DNA from 4 places in the Paraglaciecola sp. L1A13 genome. Region 4 is predicted to be linked to each of the others. Evidence: predicted binding sites of a transcription regulator. Region 4 holds the regulator's gene; each other region holds the start of a gene.

Region 1 (4,568 bases), 430 kb from region 4:
AGGTGTAGCGGGGTTTTGCATAATAGCTCTATTATTGAATTAGCTCTATCGCCCAATCATATTCGACTTGGGCGCGCCTGACACGACAATTATAGAGCTATTGTTCAATATTCACACAGCGGATTCAACTGCTTCTTGCTCTTTTTGCAGGAGTATTTTTTTCAACAAAGCATTTTCCTGAACTAAACGCTCAATAAAGTCGTCGTTACTTGGTTCCTGCCTATTTACTTTATCAAACCAATTGAAATATTTATTCTTATTTTCATTGTTCATACATATACCCTTACTACTATTTATTATGTTCTACCTGTCCGAAAGGAGTACGCCGCATATCAGGAACAGGGGTTTTACTGGTGGATTACGCTCTTTGGCATTAATCACTGACTTTTAGATTGTTTATTACTTGCTCAACATCGCTGGCCTTCTTTGCTACCTCCACTGCGAGTTGCTTTTCAGCATCACTCTTAACTTGACCTTCCAATACAACGACGCCTTTATTACTGTTCACATTAATTTTGGTACTGCCGATATCTGGCGCCACTAAAAGACGGGTTTTGACCACCGTTGCGACTTTTCCATCGGTAAGTTTACGTTGCACAACACTGTCTTCATTGTCGCCCGGGGAAAAAACCGTCAGCATATTCTCTAAGCCGTTGACTCCCTCTATACCTAGAACGAGCTCCTGTGCAAGGTCCTTATCAGTGTCAGTTTCGACCTTACCGCGTAGTGTCACTTTGCCGTTTTCTACATCGGTATCAATACTGGTTGCATCTAAGTTGCCATTTAGCAACAGTGTTGCTTCGATGTATCCATCAAGCCAACCATCTTGAGCACTCGCCTTCCAATAATTGCCTGCTTGAACGTAAAGACTGGCGCTGCTTAGCGCTGTTAATAGTAAAAAATTACGAATTACTCTACTCATTTTAGTCTCCTGAGAACTCGTTAGATTATCTAATAACATATCAATGCTATAAAGATGCCACATACGCCGTATTGATCTACATCACTTAATAAGCAGCAAAACGCTCACAAAGATAGAAATATAATGTAGTAGTTACCTTTGATGCGGTAAAAAATGCATTAGGTAAAACGCAAGCAAAGGAGATCAAGATTTTTTACGTGTCGCTTTGTATTGTAAAAATGCCACCACACAAAATACGATAACCAACACAACACACAGCAAAAAAATCAGTTTGGCAATACTGGCAGCAACACCTATTACGCCACCAAAACCAAATACGGCTGCAATAACGCCTATAACAAAAAATGTTAGGGCCCAAGTCAACATATACACTTCCCTCACAACAGATAAAGCAAAGGGTAAATTTTACCCTTTAGCCCACTGCTACAAGCGACATGTATGCCAACCTTTAAAATCGGCTATAAGCCCCTAAATTTATTGGGAAATCAGTTATATTTACTTTGCACCCTGTAGCTTTTTCACTGGTGGTAGAAAAGTTTACATAGCCGCTCAACTACAATAAAAATAACGAACCTAAGCCCAAGAAAGCCACAAATCCAACAATGTCGGTCACCGTGGTTAGGATCACCGAACCTGATAACGCAGGATCTATATCAAACTTATTCAATACCACAGGCACTATCACTCCTGCGGCAGCTGCCGCAACGATGTTCAATAGAATAGCTAAACAGATAACTACGCCCAGCATAAGGTCTGAAAACCAGAAAGAGGCAATGCAACCGATTACTAGCGCCCAAACGACACCATTTAACCCACCAACACTTAACTCTTTTTTCAACAGCGCCTTTACGTTTGAGCTGGTAACCTGACCAAGGGCAAGACCTCGTATCATCAATGTTAAGGTCTGACTGCCAGCAATTCCGCCCATACTAGCCACAATCGGCATAAGAACAGCTAAGGCTACGACCTGTTGCAGAGTTGCTTCAAACATACCAATGAAAGCTGACGCTAAAAATGCGGTAAGTAGGTTTATGCCCAACCATACAGCTCGATTTTTGGCACTCTTAGGCACCGATGAGAACAAATCCTCATCTTCATCCATGCCCGCCGTTGCCATAACTTGACGCTCGTAAAATTCGTTAAGTAATTCGCTCGCAGTTGAAATATCCAGACGACCTAGGACTTTATTTTGCTCGTCCACTACTGGCAATGACGCGAACCCAGAACGCTGCACCGTTAATGATGCCAACGTCAATTCGTCAGTGGCATTAATAGTGTCAAATACCTCTTCCGATAAATCCACCAGCGGAACATGTTCAGGTAATCCCATAACCTTAGTCAATTTTACAGCTTCAGAAAACTGACCTGCCCGATTGACTAAAAAAATAGTGTCGGCATGAGTGGGTATATCACGGCGAATAAGTCGCAAGGCATCACGTACTTTTGCATTTAATGGCAGCACTAACGGATCTTGGCTAAGCCAGTGGCCTATTTGGTCATCACTGAACTGGCTAGCGTCAGTAAAGTACTTGCGCTGTTGCTTGTCCATTGCGTCGAGTGCTTTGCCGACTAAGGCATCGGGTAACGAGTCAGATAACTCAAGCAATTGCTCCGCATCGACTTCAAAGAAAATCGCTTCCCACTCATCTATGTCGGTTGCAGCGATGAGCGTTTCACGAGGATCTCCCCGCATAGCAACTAACACGTCTAATCGGCGGCGTTTGGGAATTCCTTCCCATACTTTTAAGCGCTGATCTAACGGTAACGATTCAAGTAATAATGCCACATCGTCGGTATCTTGCGCAGCCACAAGGGACGCTATTATATCTTGCTCATCACGCTCAGGAGCTGACACAACTTCTTCAATCAACTCAGGTAATAGTTCTGCCATGGTGACTCCTATCCAATACGGGCTCGATAATGATGAGAAAATGATGGGTGGCTAGTGAAATTAAACTAGGCGCAACTGCTTTTATCAGCAATAGACGTAACACTAACCATAAAAGTCACAACTTTTATGATACTTATAATTTTTTGTGACTGATTAGCGATTTATTCAGGTTTTGGCTCTTTGTCGTCATGCTCTTTGTCGTCATTAAGGGTGAATTGATAATACAGGTCCAATGCACTGTTTAATCCACTTACCGCCTCAAGATACAACTTAGGCATCAGCTGATAACGCAAGGCAACCTCAGATACGGAGTCGAATACGCCAACGCCGTAGCGCAGTTGCACGCCTGGGGCTATATAACCTGAAACAGACAACTTGGTATCATCGCCTGCCCCACTGGTATTTACAGCCAAATCATCAACCCCTAATTTGCGTCCTACATTAGTGACTGTATTCTCACTCTTGCCGAGACCAAAGCCAATTAGCAGACTCGCTAATGCCGCATCATTAGATGTTTCATCGACGCTGTCGATCGCTGTTCCGCGAAGCAAATACGAAAGCGCTTCAGATTGGCTCATACTTGGATCTGAAAACACACTCACTTTGGGCTCTGAGGCACTGCCTTCGATACGCAGCCCTGCGATCACGTCATCAGCGGTTTTATCTGGATCACGGATAGCCTCTACGACTAGGTAAGGACTATCTATGGGGCCGCTAAATTGCACCTCACCTTCCCTAATGACCAGGTCTTGTCCGTAGGCTGTGTAACGACCATTGATCAGATTCAATTCACCGTTGGCATTAAGTACCTCACCCGCTTGAGTGAGTAATAATGAGCCTTCTAAATCGGATGTAAGACCAAAGGCATCTATTTTTACCGCGTTGTCTTTTTGCGGATCAATATTAATTTGCAGGGAAAGATCAAATGGCATTTTATTTTCTACTACAGCTTGCTCATGATTGACTAAAATAACGTCGCTTGACGGAGACAATGCAGTTGGTGGCAACTCGCGCACTTTAATTCGCGCATAAGGTAAAGTGACTTCACCTTTAACCACTAACCCAGCAGAGCTATATTCTATATCGATATCAGGGGATAGTTTGGCTCGAACCATATTTTGATATTCGATTTCCATATCACTGCCCTTCACATTGACCACGGCGCTGGGTTCGCCCTGCCAGCTAAATCGGCCGTCAATTTGCCCTTTTCCGTTGCCCAGCTGAAACGGTCCCCTCAGTGATGCGGCCTGTCCTTCAAACGCAATAACTTGCTCTACTTGGTTAATACGTGAAGGCAAAATCGCACCGGCAAATATGCCGTCGTGCAACTTGACTTCCCCGTCGATTAACGGCGCAGTGAGATTGCCTGCAAGGTTCACCTGACCGTTAATGCGCCCTGCGAATTCACTTAATTGTGGTACAAACTGCGCTAAGGCGCCAAGAGTTATATCGTCAAGCGATAACTGACCCGAGATGGGCTTTTCGTCTTCATTAATTTGCACATCTACTTCTGAGCGTACATTACCTAACTGTTTACTCTGCAGTGTGAGTTTGCTTAATACGTGTTGAGATTGGCTGTTGGGGGCTGTACGTGTATTCACTACCACGGTCAACATGTCGAGCTGAAGTGGCGTTGTAGCTCCCTCAACCGTCCAGGTTGAAGGTGATAAATTAAGATTAGCCTCGATAACAGGCAAACCCTTAGTATCCCACTGTCCTTTTGCCACTAAGTTTAATGTCGCGTCAGTGCTCAAC
Region 2 (4,568 bases), 800 kb from region 4:
GCTTTTTTGGGCGCTTGATGGTCACTTAGCTATGATCCGCATGGTAGTAATGAGCTTTACCGCGTTTCCAGTAGGAGAGGCTTGGCTGCAACCTGAGCAGTTTAGAGAAATTGCCCATTGGGCTGGCTGGATGTTTATTTCAGCACTAACCTTGTCGTTAGCACCGATTGTATCGCTATTGATTGTAAATTTAGCCTTTGGTGTTATGACTAAAGCCGCACCGCAATTAAATATATTTAGTCTGGGCTTCACAATTGCCCAGATCACAGGCTTGGTGATTATCTGGATAACCATGGACAACTTCACATATCACTTTGAACTTCAGTGGGACCGAGCGCAGCAGATGATGTGTCAGCTGGTCAATGTATGTCCATAATGGAGGAGAGTAGTCATGTCTGATGCTAACGAAAAAACAGAAGACCCCACAGCCAAAAAAACGACGGACTCCAGAAAAAAAGGGCAAATTGCTCGCTCAAAAGAGCTTTCTACCGCGTTGGTTTTAGTATTCAGTGCCGCTGCATTTATTATGATGGGTGGGCAAATCGCCAAGGCGATATATATTGTCTCTCAGCGTATGTTCACTTTGTCCAGAGACGAAACCTATGATTTTACCCATATGTTTCAAGCGTGGGGTTATGCCATTGAGGCAGTGAGTACTCCTGTTATGCTGTATATGGTGATTATCACTGCTGCAGGAATATACGGTAATATTGCATTAGGCGGGTATAACTTCACCTGGCAAGGTGCTGCTCCTAAGGCAAGTAAGCTCAATCCTATTGCCGGTATCAAGCGTATGTTTGGTATGAACGGCTTAGTCGAGCTGCTAAAGGCGATCGCTAAAGTTTTTGTGATCATGGGTATGGCTTACGTGGCCATGCTTGTTTTTAAGGACGAAGCCCTTCATCTTGACTTGGAGCTATATCCACAGAATTTGTTTCACGCCATGGATCTCATCTCATGGGCATTTCTTATGTTGTGTTGTGCACTTATTCCTATCGCAGCGATTGATGTGCCTTACCAAAGCTATAAACACAACAAAGAAATGAAAATGTCTAAACAGGAAGTGAAAGACGAAAATAAAAATGCCGAAGGTGACCCGCAAGTTAAAAATCGTATTCGCAGACTGCAATTTCAGGCTGCCGCGAATCGTATGATGCAAGAAGTGCCGACGGCAGATGTTGTTGTCACTAACCCGACGCATTATTCGATCGCGTTGAAATACGATCAACAGGGTAACCGAGCGCCTGTTCTTGTTGCCAAAGGGGTAGATGAAATGGCGATGCATATTCGGAAAATTGCCGGTGCCCACGAAGTGCCCATTGTTGCCTCGCCCATGTTGGCTCGAGCAATTTATTACTCCACGGAAGTTGAATCAGAGATTCCTGCAAAGCTATTTATGGCTGTTGCTCAAATATTAGCTTATGTATTTCAGTTAAAAGCCTATAAAAATGGCAAGGGCAAACGTCCTAAATCGATCCCAAAAGACTTGCCTATTCCCTATGAATTAAGGCGTTAGGGCAGCTATTACACTTTTGGATAGCCTTCATTTATGCCGAATTGAGTTAGTTGGCGCGGTAGTTGCTTTATCAAGTTAAACGTCCGCCAGGTGTCAAAAAATTCGCATTATGCAACTTACTGCTTATCTCAATAGTTTCGACAAAAGCCACTTCCAGACAGCGATGTCTAAGATGGGTGCTCCGTTGGTTTTGCTGGCCATCATGGGTATGGTTATTTTACCCATGCCAGCTTTTCTTCTCGACGTATTGTTCAGTTTCAATATTGCCTTATCTTTAGTCATTATTTTGGTATCTGTCTTTACTAAGAAGCCGGTAGACTTTGGTATTTTCCCACTGGTTTTGCTGATCGCCACTGTTCTACGTCTAGCCCTAAACGTTGCCTCTACTCGAATTGTACTCCTTGAAGGGCACGAAGGCGGAGATGCGGCTGGTAAAGTAATCCAATCGTTTGGTGAAGTAGTCATCGGTGGTAATTATGCGGTAGGTATAGTGGTATTTGCGATCCTACTTATTATTAACTTTAAAGTGGTCACCGCAGGTGCTGGTCGTATTTCAGAAGTAAGCGCACGTTTTACGCTAGATGCGATGCCGGGCAAACAAATGGCAATAGATGCCGATTTAAATGCCGGTTTTATCGACCAAGACGAAGCGCGCAAGCGTCGTTTTGAAGTCACCAGTGAAGCTGACTTTTATGGTTCAATGGATGGTGCATCTAAGTTTGTAAAAGGCGATGCAGTAGCCGGTATGTTTATCATGCTGATCAATATTGTGGGTGGTTTATTTATTGGAATTTTTCAACATGACTTGGCTTTTGGGCAAGCTATTGAAATATACACATTATTGACTATTGGTGATGGATTAGTTGCGCAAATACCGTCGTTACTATTATCTGTGGCGACGGCAATAATCGTGACCAGAGAAAATGATTCACAGGAAATGGGCCAAGAATTAACTCGTCAGTTGGGTAATCGTCAAGCCTTGTATATTACTAGTGGTATTCTTTTTGTCATGGGGATCGTGCCAGGCATGCCACATGTGGCCTTCCTTGGTTTTAGTGCCTTAGTGGGCGGGTATGCTTTTTACCAACAGTGGAGTGAACAAAAACGCGCTTCTGCCCCCAAAGAACTTGTGCCTGCGCCTGAACGTGGCAATACCCAGCCTGCAGAAATTAAAGAACTCGGCTGGGACGATGTTCAGCACGTAGACACTATTGGTCTTGAAGTTGGTTATCGTTTAATTCCGCTGGTTGATAAATCCCAAGGCGGCGAGTTATTGACGCGTATTAAAGGAGTTCGTAAGAAATTATCGCAAGAATTGGGATTTCTTATCCCTCCTGTACATATTCGCGATAATCTAGACTTAAGCCCAAATAATTATACTATTTCAATGCTAGGTGTGGCTGTTGGCGAGGCTGAAATTAGTCACGACGATGAGTTAGCTATTAACCCAGGCCAGGTATTTGGCAAACTTGATGGTACGGTAACAAAAGATCCTGCATTTGGCCTAGATGCTGTTTGGATAAGAGCCAATCAGCGAGAGCATGCACAAACCCTAGGATACACCGTTGTTGATAGCGCCACAGTTGTTGCGACTCATTTGAGCCAGTTACTGACTAACAACGCCTATCAGTTATTAGGCCACGAAGAAGTTCAGCAACTGTTGGATATTCTCGCCAAACAAAGTCCTAAGCTGGTAGAAGGTTTAGTGCCAGATATTCTTTCATTAAGCACTGTGGTTAAAGTACTGCAGACATTGCTTTACGAAGGTGTGCCGATTCGTGACTTACGCACGATAGTACAAACTTTATGCGAATACGGACCGAAAAGTCAGGATCCTGATGTATTGGTCTCAGCATTACGTATTTCTCTTAAGCGTTTAATCATCCAAGAAATTAACGGCGGTCAAGCTGAACTACCAGTCATAACTTTGGCGCCAGAGTTGGAACAGATGTTGCACCAGTCTCTTCAAGCAGGTGGTGGAGATGGCGCTGGTATTGAACCTGGTTTAGCTGAACGTTTACAAAAGTCGCTAAATGATGCCTCTCAACAACAAGAATTAGCCGGTGAGCCTGCCGTATTATTAACGTCAGGTATGTTACGCCCAGTGTTATCACGATTCTTGAAACACGCAGTACAAGGTTTACATGTATTGTCATACCAAGAAATTCCAGATGACAAACAAATAAAAATAGTCAGTGCGGTAGGTCAATAGTCCGTCACGAGATGTAAGTAGCAAGGGGTAAATTGTGAAAATTAGACGCTTTTATGGCAAAGATATGCGAGAAGCATTGAAACAAGTCAAAGATGAATTGGGTGATGACGCTGTCATTATGTCCAATAAAAAACTTAATGACGGTGTGGAAATTGTTGCCGCATATGACAGAGAGCCGACGGTAAGCCCAAAACACGCTGCCCCAGCATCTGCACCTAAACGTAAGGTTGAATCTACTCCAACGCTCAGCGAAATTATCGGTGACAGCGGACCCGATAGCCTACGAGCGCTTTTGGAAAAGCAAATAAATGCCAAAGAAGCGTCATTGCAAACTCATAAGCCTGAACATGTACAAGCACAGCCACAACGTAATGCGAATCCTCCCCCAGTTGCTCGGACTACCGCTCCTCGTGAGCCTCAGCAAGAAGATGCACTTAATGAGATGCGTCAAGAACTAGCGTCTCTTCGTAATGTACTACAGTTTCAAGTGGCTGGTTTGATACAGCAAGATAAAAGCAGAAATCATCCATTGCACGGGTATTTAACCAATAAGTTACAGAAAATGGGCATTAGTCAAACGTTAGCTAATGAAGTGGTTTCTTATACGCCGGCAAAGGCTGATGAGCGCCAAGCTTGGTTGTTTTTGTTAAAGTTATTGGCAAATCGTATTCAGACTGAAGAAAGTAATTTGTTAGTCAAAGGCGGTATTGCTGTTTTAATGGGTCCTACGGGTACAGGTAAGACAACCACAGTTGCTAAATTAGCGGCGCAGGCTGCGCAAAAGTATGGCGCTGAAAATGTCGGCTTAATAACGATTGATAGTTACCGTATTGCTGCTTA
Region 3 (4,568 bases), 1.6 Mb from region 4:
TGATTGTGTCACTTGGTGTATTGGTCATTTATTAGAGCAAGCACAGCCAGATAAATACAATCCTATTTATGCCAAATGGGCGTTACAACATTTACCTATCATCCCCCAAGACTGGATATTAGTGCCTAAAAAAGGCACCAGCAAACAACTGACTGTGGTGAAGCGTTTACTCAAAACTGCCAGTCAAATAGTCAACGCTGGCGATCCTGATCGCGAGGGACAGCTATTGGTTGATGAGGTGATCACCTACTGTAGAGTTAAGCGAGCATTGATCGATAACGCTGGACGCTTATTGATAAACGATTTGAATGTAAGCGCAGTCAAAAAATCATTAAAAAATATACGCTCCAACCGCGAATTCAGCGGTTTATCAATATCAGCCCTCGCCCGCTCAAGAGCCGATTGGCTTTATGGATTAAATCTAACCAGAGCTTATACATTGCTGGGGCAACGCGGAGGGTATTCAGGGGTGTTATCAGTGGGGCGTGTGCAAACTCCGGTACTTGGCTTAGTCGTTAGGCGTGATTTTGAAATTGCACAATTTCAATCAAAACCCTTTTACGAGGTTATCGTCACACTGGCGACACAGCAAAAGCATAACGAAGACAGTCAACAGTTTACTGCCAAATGGCAACCTAGCGCCGCTTGCGAGCCCTATCAAGACGAAGAAGGGCGAGTCATCGTTAAAAAGCTAGCTGAAACAGTCGTCAAAAAAACATCTGGCCAACCTGGGCTGGTTGAGTCCAATGCAGTCAAAAGTAAACAAAGCCCCCCACCCCTGCCGTATAATTTGTCTGCACTGCAAATCGACGCATCTAAACGCTTTAATCTATCACCGAAGTCTGTACTCGATATTTGCCAATCGTTGTACGAGCGGCATCAGCTCATAACTTATCCACGCTCCGATTCACGTTATTTACCCCTTGAGCATTTTCGCGAAGCGTCCGCTGTATTAAGTGCCATTAAAGCGAACTCACCAGCCCAGCAAAACGCGGTAGAAAATGCCAACTGTAAACTCAAGTCAAAAGCGTGGAACGACAGTAAAGTCGACGCCCACCATGCAATTATCCCTACCAGTCGAACGAAGGCCTTGGCAATTTTGACACCGGACGAAGCGAAGATATATCAGTTGATTGCTACTCAATATTTAATGCAGTTCTATGGGCCTCATAAATATCAGGAACAAACCGCAGTGATTACCATTGCCGGAGGCGAGTTTATGGCAAAAGCAAAGTCCACCACAGATCAAGGCTGGCTAGCATTAACCAAACAAAATGAGGATAAGCACGAGCCTCAACTCCCTTCCCTGACAAAGGGACAAATACTGGACTGCATTGATTCACAAATGGTTGAAAAACAAACCTCCCCGCCCAAGCACTTCAGCGAAGCGACGCTATTGGCAGCCATGACCGGCATTGCTCGCTATGTACAAGACAGCAACATTAAGAAGATTTTAAAAGACACGGACGGTTTAGGTACTGAAGCCACCCGTGCGTCGATTATTGATTTACTTTTTAAACGTCTGTTTATGCAAAAAGTAGGTAAGGAAATACACGCGTCTCCCACAGGTAAAGCGCTGATAAACGCCCTTCCCAGTGAAGCAACTCAGCCTGATATGACGGCTATTTGGGAGTCAAACCTAGATAAAATTGCCCAGCGACAGATGCGTTATCAAGATTTTATGCAACCCTTAACGCTATCACTTACACAGTTAATCGGCGCCAGCCAGCAAATAGACACGAGTCAATTCGCCGGTCTTGCGTCGACTAAACCCGCTTACAAAAAGAAATGGCGAAAGAAGAAAGCAAATTAATAAATTTTTAATAAAAAAAACCGCTCGGCTAACCCTAACGGTTGCTTAGTTTTGCTTTTACTTCAGTTTGCTTCTACTTGCGGCGACGTAATAACGCGCCAAATATACCTAGAGCTAACAAAGCTAACGCGCCTGGTGCAGGTACATTAGTAACGGGGGTATTAGCGTTTAACGGCGTAATGCCATTAGCAAACACGGTTGGTGAACCATCAACTTCTAATATCCCATATAAAGATGAGCGGGGTCCATCGCCATAAAATTTGAACCCTCCCCAACTTTGACCATATCCTAATGCCCCATCGAAATAACTATACCAATTCAACGTATTTTCACCGTCTTTAAAAAAGTCATCAATATCACCGTACAAATCTTGTGCGGTGTTCACTTCATCATCTACACCGTATAATTTTTCAGTTTGCCAATTAGATGCATCGATCGTCATAGCAGTGTAGCTAACGTATTGATTTCCAACCCAAGCATCAAGTTCATCGTCAATCCATGCGACGGTATCCACATTCGTTATACCAAACCCCACCAATGTACTGTTCACTAGATTGTTAGTGACAGTGTATGTTCCAACCCCTTTGTCCGCATAACCAGGATCGATTTCATCATCTCCGCCGCCGCAAGGTATTGAGGAAAGAATAGTATCATCACAGATCACTCCTAAATTTGCAGAGTCTAGAGGTTGCACAACATTACTCGGCTCAGAGTTTGGCGCGCTACTTGGCTCAGAGCTAGCCTGAAAACTTTCCGTAAAATATATACCATTCAGATTATCAACATTATCGATAACCGTTGCACCAGTATGCATAGTGGCTACACCTAAACATAAAACGGGAAATACGTGCTTTAAAGAGATTAATTTCATTACTGCTTCCATGTGATTTTATTGACTTTTTATAGCGTCTAAGTTTTTAGAGGCGCGGCGAATAAGCAAAAAACCAGCCACTAAAAAATACCCTTTAATATCAATAGCTTAAAAATTAACAATTTTAACACTGTAAAAAAGCCTGACAAGTTAACCTGATGATTTTAATAGATATATATTGAATAAATCTATTTTTAACCACAAATAAAAAGGACGGAATATTTAAGTCTAAAACATCCGTTTATTTTGCAGGAAGTAATAACCTCTACAACACAGATAAATTAAATTACCCAAGCGCAGTGTTACTTTTTAACGACGATGTTAGGATAAAGGTTGAATTAGATGTAAAGGATGAATGCAATGATAAGGAACGTCCCGGGCGCTTTGAGCGTCTTTATAATATCGGTAAGTTTGATGCTGAGTTTACCGAGTAAAGGTGTTGAGCTGCCCACAACCCAATACAGTCGATTGCCATTAGTGGTAAAACCCGATTTATCACCCAATGGCGAGCAAATTGCTTTTATCAAAAACTACCTCAATCCCGAGGTTTCTGTGCTTTCCGTTTTAGATTTAAAAACGAACAAAGTAAAAATGTTGGTTAAATCAGATAATGAAGGTGTGAAGGTCAGCTGGTTTAGATGGGCCAATGAAGAAACGGTCATCGTCAGCCTGCGGATTGCCCGCACCCAAGGCACGGTAAAGTTCACTGAAACGCAGCTAGTCGCCATAAATATTGGTGAAGATGAAGTCAAGCAGCGTAATTTATTTAGACCAAAATCCGGTCGTTCGAACGAACACAGATCACAATTTCAAGATACAGTCGTGTCTTTTTTGCCTGATGATCCTGACCATATACTGCTCGCATTAGATCTCGATGTGGCCAACATGCCATCTGTATATAGAGTCAACATCAACACGCGAAGTAGACATCGACTACAAAGAAGCAAAATGAGGGTACGAAGCTGGATGGCCGACCGTCAGGGCAATGTGCGCTTGGGTGAATCTCTTAACTATAAAACGGGCAAAGCGTCTATTCATTATCGTTTACCAGGGGAAGACGATTGGCAAAAGATGTTTGAACACAACGCACTAGAAGAAGTGAGTATCGCACCTTTGGGCTTTGCGAAAGACCCCAACATATTATTTTACAATGCTTACAAGGGCGATAAAAAAGCCTTATATAAAATAAACCTTACTACCCAGGAATCCACATTAGTCTTTGAGGATCCCGATTATGATGTAGATGGCTCACTGATTTATTCCACCAAGCTTAACGATGTCATTGGTATACGCCATGCTAATAGCCCGACGGGCAGAATATATTGGGATGAGAATTATCAACATTTCCAAGCCTCGTTAGACAAAGCTCTACCTGATACGAGTAATTATTTAATTGATTTTAGCGACGACGAAGAAAGCTATCTACTTTATACAGAAAGCGACTTTATACCTGGTGAATATTTTTTAGGTAATCGTCCAAAAAGGTCGCTGGTGATGCTCTTCGAGCAATATCCAGGTCTACAAGACCTCGCCCCCACCAACCACAATTTAGTGAGTTATACCGCGCGAGACGGTACAAAAATAGAAGGTTATTTGTCCCTGCCCAATGGGGCCAATGGGCCCATTGCAACCATAGTGCACCCTCACGGTGGACCTGGCGCGAGAGAATATGACGGCTTTGATTATTGGACGTCATTTTTCACTAATCGAGGATACGCCGTCTTTCGCCCTAATTTCAGGGGCTCGTCGGGTTACGGCAAACAATTCGCCAATAGTCAAATGCAGGGTTGGGGATTAACTATGCAAGACGACATCACGGATGCCACCCACTGGCTGATAGATGAAAAAATCGCTGCCCCTAATCGCATATGTATTGTAGGGGCG
Region 4 (4,568 bases):
GTCGATTACTTTTAATATGGAACTTGAGCAAATCGTTGCTCAAGGAGAAGGCGAAAATGAAGGTAATGGCCGAGTGATCACTATTTTTCAGCCTTCAAAAAAAGCGGCTTCTGACAACAAGAAAACGCCTCAAGAAAATAAGGCAAGCGACTTACCTGACCAACCTAAACAGGACGTAAATCCATAATGGCGACCTTAAGAGCCACTCACTTGGCTAAATCCTACAAGTCTCGGCAGGTTGTACGGGATGTAAGCCTTGAAGTTTCTACGGGCCAAATTGTGGGCTTGCTCGGTCCCAATGGCGCGGGTAAAACGACCACCTTCTACATGATAGTGGGACTTGTACCCCTAGACAAAGGCGAAATATGCATCGACCAGCAAGATCTTACCTTGCAACCAATGCATATGCGGGCACGTTTAGGGATTGGCTATTTGCCTCAAGAAGCTTCTATTTTTCGTAAGTTGACTGTGTATCAGAATTTAATGGCTATTTTGCAAACGCGCAAAGAGCTAACGACAGACCAAAGAGAGCAACAGGCAGATTCATTATTAGACGAATTCAATATTAATCATATTCGAAACAGCGCTGGTATGAGTTTGTCAGGCGGTGAACGCAGGCGCGTAGAAATAGCGCGTGCCCTTGCCGCTGACCCAGAATTTATTTTACTTGACGAGCCCTTTGCTGGTGTAGACCCTATTTCGGTTAATGATATCAAGAAAATTATTCAGCATTTACGTGATCGTGGCATTGGTGTTTTGATAACAGACCACAACGTAAGAGAGACACTCGATGTTTGTGAAAAGGCGTATATTGTCAGCCAAGGTGAATTGATTGCTTCCGGTACAGCCGAAGAAGTATTAAGTGATCAACGTGTAAGAGATGTATACCTAGGTGAACAATTCAGGCTATAGTTACTGTGAAACAGCCACTCTTTTTATCGAGATATTTATCAGGCGCTTGGTGAGACAAATACAGTCAAATTGAATCAACCACAGCATATAGATAGTTTGCAACGGACATAATAAAGAAGTAAATGAAACCCTCTTTACAATTAAAATTTAGTCAATCACTCACTATGACTCCGCAGTTGCAGCAGGCTATACGCTTGTTGCAGCTTTCTACGCTGGACTTACAGCTAGAAATTCAAGAAGCGTTGGATTCAAATCCGCTTTTGGAGATAGAAGAGCCTACTGACCAAGAATCTGGCGACAGTGCACTTAACGATAATTCGTTAGATCCTGCGTCTAAAGACAACAATGAGATCGTCGAAACTAGCAGCGATAATATTGATGCAAGTGAAGCCCTAGAAAAAAATGATATACCCGAAGATTTACCCATGGATACCACGTGGGATGAATACATCAGTGCGTCATCCGCTCCTGCATCAAGTATTTCGAGTGGGTCAGCAGGCGACGATGAGCAAATTTTTCAGGGGGAAACCACTGACAATATTCAAGATCACCTGCTATGGCAGATGCGCTTAACACATTTTAGCGATACTGATGTGGCGATAGCGACGGCCATTATTGACTCTATTGATGAGTCTGGTTATTTGACCATGAGTGTTGAAGACGTACTGACGAGTATGGATGATGAAGAGATAGAACTTGATGAAGTTGAATGCGTGCTAAAACGGATTCAGATGTTTGATCCTATCGGTTCAGGTTCTCGCACTCCGCAGGAGTGTTTATTGGTTCAGTTACGTCAGTTTGCGCCAGATACGCCTTGGTTAGAAGAAGCCAAAACACTGATCGGTGAGTATGCGGATTTACTGAGCAGTAAGGATTATCGGACGTTAATGCGTAAATCACGTTTAAAAGAAGATGATTTACGCGAAGTAATGCGCTTACTCAAGACATTAAACCCACGTCCAGGTAGCGCTTTGATAAAAGGCGAACCAGAATATGTAATACCTGATGTTTCGGTGAGCAAAAAGAATGGCCGCTGGACAGTCGAACTCAATCCCGACAGCTTGCCAAAGTTGAATGTAAATCAGCAGTATGCGGCCATGAGTCGTAAAGCAAAAAATACTAGTGACAGTCAATTTATTCGCTCACACATGCAAGAAGCCAAATGGTTTATTAAAAGTGTTGAGAGTCGCAACGATACGTTATTAAAAGTGTCAAACTGTATAGTGCAACAGCAAATGGGCTTTTTTGAACACGGTCCAGAAATGATGAAGCCTATGGTATTGAATGATGTAGCAGAAATGGTTGAGATGCATGAGTCGACTATTTCTCGTGTTACCACGCAAAAGTATATGCATACCCCTAGAGGTATTTTTGAGTTGAAGTATTTCTTCTCTAGCCATGTTGCTACCGAAACTGGCGGAGAATGTTCATCAACTGCAATACGTGCGTTGATTAAGAAATTGGTCGCGGCTGAAAAACCCAGTAAGCCGTTAAGCGACAGCAAGATTGCTCAATTGTTAGCTGATCAAGGCATTATGGTTGCTAGGCGAACGATAGCAAAATACCGGGAATCTCTTATGATACCCCCGTCGAACCAACGAAAAAGCCTATTGTAGGCTGATTAAAGAAGGAAGAGGCGTTATGCAAATTAATATTACTGGTCACCATGTGGATGTTACCGATTCACTTAAAGATTATGTTGATACTAAATTTACCAAGCTAGAGCGGCACTTCGATCAAATTAACAATGTTCACGTCATTCTCAATGTAGAAAAGCTGAACCAAAAAGCTGAAGCTACGATACATTTGAATGGAGCAGATGTTTTTGCAACCATGGAACACAGCGATATGTACGCCGCGATAGACGGGCTAATAGATAAGCTCGATCGCCAAGTCATTAAGCATAAAGAGAAAGTTAAGCGCCATTAACCCATCAGGTAAATAATGGAAATTTCAAGTATTCTTCACCCTGACTGCGTTTTATGCGCAGTTCAGGGTTCTAGCAAAAAACGCATCTTAGAGCTCATCAGTCAGGTGGCCTCTCAGCACCTTGTTGAGATAGACCAAGCCACTATTTTGGCCAGCTTAAGTAGTAGAGAAAAGGTGGGCTGTACAGGAATTGGTGGTGGTATTGCGTTGCCCCATGGCCGTATAAAAGGTCTTGAGTCTACCTTAGCTGTGCTGGTGACTTGTCAACCTCCGGTTCAATACGATGCTATCGATAATATGCCTGTGGACATATTTTTCGCGATATTGGTGCCTGAAGAGAAGGCCAACGAGCATTTACAAACCTTATCCGCGATCGCCAAAAAATTCAGTGATAAAGATGTCTTGAAGGAATTGCGTAGCGCGACTACTGACCAAGCACTATTTCAGGTACTCAGTTGATATGAAACTTATTATTATAAGCGGTCGCTCAGGCTCAGGTAAGTCCGTTGTATTAAGATCGTTGGAAGATTTGGGCTACTACTGTGTCGATAACATCCCAGTCAATTTGTTGCCTACGTTGACCCATACTGTAGTCGATGAGTATGACCAAGTGGCGGTCAGTATTGATGTGCGCAATCTCCCCAAAGATCCCAATGAATTGGTAGAGATACTTGATTATCTACCTTCGACGTGGGAAATGACCATTCTTTATTTAGATGCTAGCGATGATGTACTTATCAAACGCTTTAGCGAAACGCGTCGCCTACATCCGTTATCAAAACAGAACAAATCGTTAGCTGGTGCTATTCAAGCAGAAAGCCAATTACTGGCGCCTATTGCTGAGCGTGCTGACTTGTACATAGATACTGACCAACTATCGATTCATCAGCTTGCTGAATTAGTGCGCGAACGTATTTTAGGTAAAAAAAGTTCACGTTTAGTATTGGTGTTTGAAAGTTTTGGTTTTAAGCATGGTATTCCCAAAGATGCAGATTACGTATTTGATGCACGTTTTTTGCCGAATCCACATTGGGAACCAGATTTAAAACCGTTGACCGGTCTCGATTCGCCAGTAGAGATATTTCTTGGCTCGCAACCCATAGTGACTAAATTTATCTGGCAAATCCAAAATTTGATTTCAACTTGGTTGCCACATTTAGAGCGTAATAATCGCAGCTATGTCACTGTTGCGATAGGCTGCACCGGCGGTCAACATCGTTCGGTTTACGTGGTTGAAATGCTTGCCAAGACTTTTAGTGCTTCGCATCCTGATGTACAAATTCGCCATCGAGAACTCAATCGATGAGTGAGCGTTTAGAAAAGACTTTACTCATTGTAAATAAGCTCGGCTTGCATGCCAGAGCAGCGACAGAATTGGTTAAGCTGACCAATCAATTCGACGCTGAAGTGACCATAGTGCAGGACGATAAAAGTGCCTCTGCTAGCAGTGTACTGGGCTTGATGATGCTTGAGAGTTGTCAGGGCAAAGAAGTACTGGTTATTTCACAAGGCATAGATGCCCAACAAGCCATGGAAGCAGTAGAAAAGCTCATTGTGGGTAAGTTTAACGAAAGTGAATAGACTTCATTAGTGTATTTTTTTAAGCCTGAATAATATCCCTAACATTAATCGCTAATGTTTTAACAACCTAACAGGCTGCTCAACCCTCCTAGACGGGATTCCACTGTATATTCCTTACTGCCAGTCATTGCGGGGAATATATTTAA

The links. The regulator sigma-54, encoded in region 4, starts transcription at its own class of promoters, with help from an activator protein. The targets are predictions, from matches to a motif close to GTTGGCACGNNNNTNGNNT.
Region 1: GQR89_RS20105 (BON domain-containing protein) is a predicted target of sigma-54. The motif match lies at 966-984, and genes of this name have one in related genera.
Region 2: flhA (flagellar biosynthesis protein FlhA) is a predicted target of sigma-54. The motif match lies at 1,566-1,584, and genes of this name have one in related genera.
Region 3: GQR89_RS03570 (PEP-CTERM sorting domain-containing protein) is a predicted target of sigma-54. The motif match lies at 2,748-2,766, and genes of this name have one in related genera.

The regions. Positions count from the first base shown of each region.
Region 1 covers NZ_CP047024.1:4,713,133-4,717,700, forward strand. Annotated here, with positions in the region: gene GQR89_RS20100 (diguanylate cyclase) at 1-21, opposite strand, end outside; gene GQR89_RS21400 (hypothetical protein) at 112-273, opposite strand; gene GQR89_RS20105 (BON domain-containing protein) at 374-922, opposite strand; gene GQR89_RS20110 (DUF1328 domain-containing protein) at 1,106-1,288, opposite strand; gene GQR89_RS20115 (magnesium transporter) at 1,476-2,813, opposite strand; gene GQR89_RS20120 (translocation/assembly module TamB domain-containing protein) at 2,975-4,568, opposite strand, start outside.
Region 2 covers NZ_CP047024.1:3,488,926-3,493,493, reverse strand. Annotated here, with positions in the region: gene fliR (flagellar biosynthetic protein FliR) at 1-376, shown strand, start outside; gene flhB (flagellar biosynthesis protein FlhB) at 392-1,516, shown strand; gene flhA (flagellar biosynthesis protein FlhA) at 1,626-3,728, shown strand; gene flhF (flagellar biosynthesis protein FlhF) at 3,763-4,568, shown strand, end outside.
Region 3 covers NZ_CP047024.1:870,543-875,110, reverse strand. Annotated here, with positions in the region: gene GQR89_RS03575 (DNA topoisomerase III) at 1-1,813, shown strand, start outside; gene GQR89_RS03570 (PEP-CTERM sorting domain-containing protein) at 1,887-2,684, opposite strand; gene GQR89_RS03565 (S9 family peptidase) at 3,099-4,568, shown strand, end outside.
Region 4 covers NZ_CP047024.1:4,285,531-4,290,098, reverse strand. Annotated here, with positions in the region: gene lptA (lipopolysaccharide transport periplasmic protein LptA) at 1-187, shown strand, start outside; gene lptB (LPS export ABC transporter ATP-binding protein) at 187-912, shown strand; gene GQR89_RS18105 (RNA polymerase factor sigma-54) at 1,035-2,528, shown strand; gene hpf (ribosome hibernation promoting factor) at 2,554-2,841, shown strand; gene ptsN (PTS IIA-like nitrogen regulatory protein PtsN) at 2,857-3,300, shown strand; gene rapZ (RNase adapter RapZ) at 3,302-4,147, shown strand; gene GQR89_RS18085 (HPr family phosphocarrier protein) at 4,144-4,422, shown strand; gene GQR89_RS18080 (DNA/RNA non-specific endonuclease) at 4,482-4,568, opposite strand, start outside.